2 linked regions of the Psychrobacter arcticus 273-4 genome follow. The protein of the gene in region 2 binds, or shares a complex with, the protein of the main gene of each other region. Links are inferred from orthologs where the notes say so. Each region holds a gene or a part of one and is shown on either strand. Other genes may lie near its edges. The genes, in order: PSYC_RS08990 and sdhA.

Evidence for each region.
Region 1: the proteins of sdhA (region 2) and PSYC_RS08990 are in contact, whole or in part, in a crystal structure (PDB 6C12), measured with the Escherichia coli proteins. The link is inferred for Psychrobacter arcticus 273-4 from one-to-one orthologs.

What each region holds. Positions count from the first base shown.
Region 1 is NC_007204.1:2,138,307-2,141,360, forward strand. Bases 141-2,856 are described here. They hold PSYC_RS08990 (succinate dehydrogenase assembly factor 2), read right to left. Parts: upstream 1,782-2,856; coding sequence 1,500-1,781; downstream 141-1,499. Other genes in these bases: PSYC_RS08980 (YidB family protein), read right to left, coding at 182-730; PSYC_RS08985 (hypothetical protein), read right to left, coding at 953-1,411; folP (dihydropteroate synthase), read right to left, coding at 1,940-2,836. Outside these bases: PSYC_RS08975 (regulatory protein RecX), read left to right, coding at 1-113; ATP-dependent zinc metalloprotease FtsH, read right to left, coding at 2,991-3,054. UniProt on the Escherichia coli protein: An FAD assembly protein, which accelerates covalent attachment of the cofactor into other proteins.
Region 2 is NC_007204.1:114,517-117,819, reverse strand. Bases 204-3,168 are described here. They hold sdhA (succinate dehydrogenase flavoprotein subunit), read right to left. Parts: upstream 2,629-3,168; coding sequence 778-2,628; downstream 204-777. Other genes in these bases: sdhD (succinate dehydrogenase, hydrophobic membrane anchor protein), read right to left, coding at 2,807-3,168; PSYC_RS00520 (succinate dehydrogenase iron-sulfur subunit), read right to left, coding at 204-569. Outside these bases: more of PSYC_RS00520, read right to left, coding at 1-203; more of sdhD, read right to left, coding at 3,169-3,193; sdhC (succinate dehydrogenase, cytochrome b556 subunit), read right to left, coding at 3,211-3,303. UniProt on the Escherichia coli protein: Two distinct, membrane-bound, FAD-containing enzymes are responsible for the catalysis of fumarate and succinate interconversion; the fumarate reductase is used in anaerobic growth, and the succinate dehydrogenase is used in aerobic growth.

The sequences.
Region 1 (3,054 bases), 2.0 Mb from region 2 along the record:
AACAAAAAGATAAAGCAAGGCAGCTACGTTTTTTACAGTATCGCGGCTTTAATATCGATATCTGCTTTGCGGCATTAAACTATACATTAGATACTTTAGACGAGCGTTTTTAGAGAATTATAACTTATCAATGTCAACCTATACAGCTCACTATTATATTTTAGATATAAAAAAAACCTAACTATTTTAACGCCCCTAGACGGCTTGATAGCTGACTAATAATTTGATCAATCTCTTCATTGGCTTCTGGTTCGTTATCTAAATTACCGTTTGGCGTCAACTGATTCACCACTTCAGGTAACAATTCAGCCAACCCTTGGCGAACCTCTATCTCATTGGCGCCTGTATGGGCAGCGACTTGCTGAATTTCACTATCATTAAACAAACGATTAATATCATTCGGATCAAGATTATCATTGAGCTCATTATTACTTAACCAAGAGCGCGCTTGCTTTTCATAACCCATATCTGTAATTTTCGATAAAGCCCCACTTAATCCACCATTGCGCTTTATCCAGCTCAGTACCATAGGCATAAGTGCAGCGATAAGCATACCTTTACCACCGAAGCCGCCTCTCGTCGTTTGACCACCAAGTACACTAGCTAAAATATCACCAAGTCCGCCAGTACGACGTGGATTGATACCTTGATTGACTGGGTTACGCTGTGCATCCTCTGGATCCATTGCACTGCGTGCCACTTGACTCACTAAATTCCCTAGTAAACTCATTATCTTATCCTTTTTATTATAATAAAATTCGTCGATACAAACTTTGATATAGCAAAATAATGACTGCCATCTCACTTGTTAAATAGATCGACCTTTAAATATAAATTCCAATATAGCAAATCTATTTGTCTCTCTAGATAGGCATTTTGTTATGAGATGTAGTAGATAATTTAGAATAACAAGATAAAGCAGATAAGCATCTACAATGAAATCAAAGCTCAATTAAACGATTTTGCTAGCAATCATATTTGCCAAGATGGTTAACTCGCGCCATTGCTCAGGGCTGACCTGATCACGAAATATAGCCACAGAAAACCGGCGTTGATAAGGCTCTATGATATTAAAATCAAAACATATGACCCAACGAGATTGGCTGACTGTATTAAGCTTTGCTTGCCATAAGGCATCCCCGCGACTCGTACGTATCAATAGCTGCCAATCTTGATAAAGGCTCTTATCAAGTGGCGGCTGGCTTAGATGCAATAATATGGGTCGTGATAATGCTAAATAGCCAATGACTACAGCGCTGATGATGAGTATAAGGATATACTGCCATAATGCTAATGAAGCAAGCGCCGCCAATACAATCAGGATACTGGCTATAGCGATAGAAAACAGCAGATATAAATAGCTTATAGGTTTGATAGCAGTATCGATACGTAGCGAGGTTAATGCTGTCATAGTGAGCTACCAAGGCATGTGTCTGATTATTAAAGAAGATTCAATACTACTATAACAATCAAAAAATAAAGTTAAGCCATTTAAACAATTAACTCAAACTTTTACTATGACGCCACGTCTTAATCTTATTGACCAGCGCCCACATTGCATCATCTTCTGGACGGCTTTGATTGGTAAAATAATCTAATAAATCAGGGTCTTCATGAGTCAGCATTTGCGCGAAGCTTTCTTGTTCGGCAGCTTCAGCCGTCAAATAAAGCTCTTTAATGTAGGGTTCAAAATAAAAATCCAATTCTTTAAGACCACGGCGTGCTTGATAAATAATGCGGCGCTGCTCATTAGTAGGCTCTGGCTGATTATTAATTGTCATAAAGTTATTCTCATCCGTTTAAAAGGTATCTTAGATTAACACATGAAGTGCAACGCTAAATAAATATCAAAGTGTCGCATTTGTATTGTTAGGAATTATTATCATCGATAAATCTATTTTTGATCATAAGCACTTAATCACAGCCATAACTACAGCGATTAGCGTTTATCATATGCAGATAGCTGGCTCCATAATGCCACGGCTTGCTGCATCATAGCGACATTATGGGTACGAATGATACTTGCCCCCTGCTGCAATGCAAAAAGAGCAGCAGCAGTACCCACGGTATCACGCTCAAGCGGTTGGGTGGTAGCAAGCGCTTGTAGACCTGTTTTGGTCAGCACTTCTGCCAAAAACCGCTTGCGTGAAATACCAAACATCATTGGTAGTCCGAGTGTTTGTAAGCTTTTAAGCTCACTCAATAATGCACAGTGATGCTCATAATTTTTAGCAAAACCAAAACCGGGGTCAATAATGATATTCTCCCGCTTGACGCCGACGCTTATCACTTCATTAATACGTACTTTTAGCTCTGTCATGACTTCACTAATCACATCATCATACTGTGCTAAATTGTTCATCGTCGTTGGCTCACCGCGCATATGCATTAGCATAACAGGAATATTAAGCTGAGCTGCCATCAGCGCAGCGCCCTCACGCTTGAGTGCCCGTACATCATTCCAAATATCCGTTCCTGCTTCAAAAGCTGCCTGTATGACCTCAGGGCTACTGGTATCAATGGATAGCCATATGTCATTACCTAACTGCTGTCTAATCGCTGTCACGACTGGCACGACACGCTGTATCTCATCAGAAGTCGCCACCACTTCAGCGTTTGGACGGGTAGACTCGCCGCCAATATCGATGATGGTGGCACCTGCTGCCATCATCTCCTTACAATGCGATATTGCCTTATCAACTGCATTAAACTGCCCACCATCTGAGAACGAATCTGGAGTAACATTTAAAATACCCATGATATGAGGCTGGGATAAATCTAAAACCTTATCACGACTGGTTATGGTATAAGCAGGTAAAGGTTGGAATAATGACATAACTTATCCATAATAATTTAAATTTATAAAAGTTATTTTAGCACTAATATATAGTGCTTATAATACCAGTAAATCTAATGCCATTCTGAATTGGTAGCAACAAAAAAGCCCTTTATTAAAAGGGCTTTTTTTATTCAAAACTTGATAGCAACTATTACATCGCTGGTAATGGCGGAGGGGTTACTCCGGTTGTTTTTACATCATCCTTTGATAAGTTT
Region 2 (3,303 bases):
GCGCGAGTATCACTATCACGGCTGTCAGAAACAAAACGATCGGCATGCAATAGTGCTGATGGTCCTAAGAACTTATCAGGATTCCACCAGAATGATGGGCAGCTGGTTGAACAGCAAGCACATAAAATACACTCATACAAACCATTGAGCTTTTCGCGTTGCTCAGGTGACTGCAAACGCTCCGTCGCAGGCGCTGGCTGATCATTGATTAAGAATGGGTGTACTTTTTCGTACTGCTCATAGAATTGGTTCATATCAACGACCAAATCACGAACTACTGGCAAACCTGGTAACGGACGGACCGTTACTTTTTCTGGCAAAGTGTTCATGTTGATCAGACATGCTAGACCATTTTTACCGTTAATATTCATGCCATCAGAGCCACAGATGCCTTCACGGCATGAGCGACGGAAGGTGAGGGTTTCATCTTCCTTTTTTAGGCGTAATAATACGTCAAGCAACATACGATCTGAGTCTAATAACTCAACCGTATAAGTTTGCATACGCGGCGCTGCGTCCAGATCAGGATCGTAGCGATAGATTTCGATGGTGCGAGTACCTCGGCTCATAATGCTAAACTCCACACGTAGGTGATGGCGGGCATACAAAGATTGCAACATAATCGCGCTGACTATTGATATGTACTGATAATTAGCATCAAGTACTGATTAATAGGGCGCTGGCATGAGCTTGTAGCTGGCGGTCACCTTTTTAATAAATGAATAAAGGATAAAACGTTTATGCTGTCTGTATACATCAGATGCAAGCCGTCTAGAATTAGTAGACGCGAACCTTTGGTTCGATATAATCAACCGTCAATGGCACTTTACGAACAGGCTTATGGATGATTTTATTGCCTTCAGAATACCATAAGGTATGCTTCATCCAATCGTTATCGTTACGGCCGTTTGGTGCGTATGCATCATCTTCTGGACGGTCATAGTCAGAGACACTGTGCGCGCCGCGACTTTCGTGACGCTGGGCAGCAGATATCATCGTGGCTTTTGCGACCTCATAAAGGTTTGCCACTTCAAAGGCTTCGATACGAGCCGTGTTAAAGACTTGTGATTTGTCTGCCAAATGAATCTGATCAATCTTATCGCCTAGCGCTAGAATTTTTGCAACGCCTTCGTCCATCATTGCTTGCGTACGGAAAACACTAGCATGCGTTTGCATGGTCGCACGAATCTCATCGGCAACGTCTTGCGCATTGTAGCCTGACGTTGACTGTTGCAGCTTATCTAAACGACTGACCGTATAATCAAGGACACGAGGATCAAGTGGCTTGTAGTTATGGTCCGCATGATGGAACTCATCAACGATATGCTTGCCTGCCGCACGACCAAATACCAATAGGTCTAGTAGTGAGTTGGTACCTAAACGGTTGGCACCGTGGACACTAACGCACGCACATTCACCAATCGCATAAAGACCTTTAATCACATTACCTTTAGCATATAAACCGTCTTCATCAGTACCTGCCTCTAGATCCGGTACAATCACTTGACCATGAATCGTGGTTGGAATACCGCCCATCATGTAGTGAATGGTTGGGATAACGGGAATCGGCTCTTTAGTAATATCGACGTTAGCAAAGTTTTTACCAATCTCGAATACTGAAGGCAGACGCTTCATGATGGTTTCAACACCTAGATGCGTCATGTCCATCACGATATGGTCAGCATTTGGCCCACAACCACGACCTTCTTTGATTTCTTGGTCCATAGAACGAGAAACCAAATCGCGTGGTGCCAAGTCTTTAACCGTTGGCGCATAACGCTCCATGAAGGCTTCGCCATCTTTATTACGTAAGATTGCGCCTTCACCGCGGCAACCTTCGGTCAATAGTACGCCGGCACCATGAACGCCCGTTGGATGGAACTGCCAAAACTCCATATCTTGCAATGGAATACCAGCACGTACCGCCATGCCAATACCGTCGCCAGTATTGATATAAGCGTTGGTAGATGCCGCAAAGATACGACCAGCACCGCCCGTTGCCAATACCGTGATTGGTGATTGGAACACAGCAACCGTACCTGTTTCTTGTTCAATCGCGATAACGCCATTGATATTACCAGCGTCATCTTTGATCAAATCAAGTGCAATCCACTCGATAAAGAACTCAGTACCTTGCTGTAGATTTTTTTGATATAAGGTATGCAATAGTGCATGACCGGTACGGTCAGCAGCAGCACACGCACGTTGTACCGCTTTCTCGCCATAGTTTGAGGTATGACCACCAAAGGGACGCTGATAGATCGTGCCGTCCTCATTGCGGTCAAACGGCATGCCCATGTGCTCAAGCTCATAAACAACTTTTGGCGCTTCACGGCACATGTATTCAATCGCGTCTTGGTCACCCAACCAGTCTGACCCTTTAACGGTGTCATAAAAGTGGAAATGCCAGTTATCGTTGCTCATGTTACCGAGACTTGCACCAATACCGCCTTGGGCTGCAACAGTGTGCGAGCGAGTTGGGAATACTTTGGTCAATACTGCAACCTTCATGCCGGCTTCAGCTAAATGCAATGATGCACGCATACCTGAACCGCCACCACCAACGATGACCGCGTCATAGTTTAGGGTTTTGATATTGCTAATGGTATTGTCTTGTCTAGTTGCCATTACGGTTTTCCTAATGCCTGTTAATACTTACGAAGTAAATACAAGGACTGCTTAACCAGTCATGCACTCCGAGCTGAATCATCGACTCAAAGCACGGATATGGATGATGAAATTGTACAAAACTGGGTATTTAAGCCGCCTTCAACCACTTACTAAAATGTGCATATCTATCTGAGAATTAAACAGCAACGACACCGAAGCCATTACCCCAAAAAATCATGATGCCCCAGAATAAAAATACTAAAACGGCAATAATCATTAAGGTCTGTAATACCAGACGTAGACCCGCTGCGCTCGCGCCCAGTTTGCCTGTAGTGATATAGTCAGTAAATACGGTCCACATGCCAATCCATGCGTGACCGGCAAGGGCTAGAACTGCCACTAAGCTAAACAGACGCATTGGTAGGCTAGTCATAAAGTTTGACCATTCAGTATAAGTGACATCGCCATGGGTCAAAAAGAAGCCCAGTAGCACCACACTGTAAACTGCCAAGACCACCGCACTGATACGCTGGACAATCCAATCACGTGAACCTGAGCCGGTTAGACTGGTTGCGCTTTTGATTCCTGAATCGTTTTTCATTAGAACATCACCCATACAAATGACGCGACAATTAAAATCGCTGCAATTACAAAGCTGATCATAGAGGCGGCACGGCCAGATTTCAGCTCTTC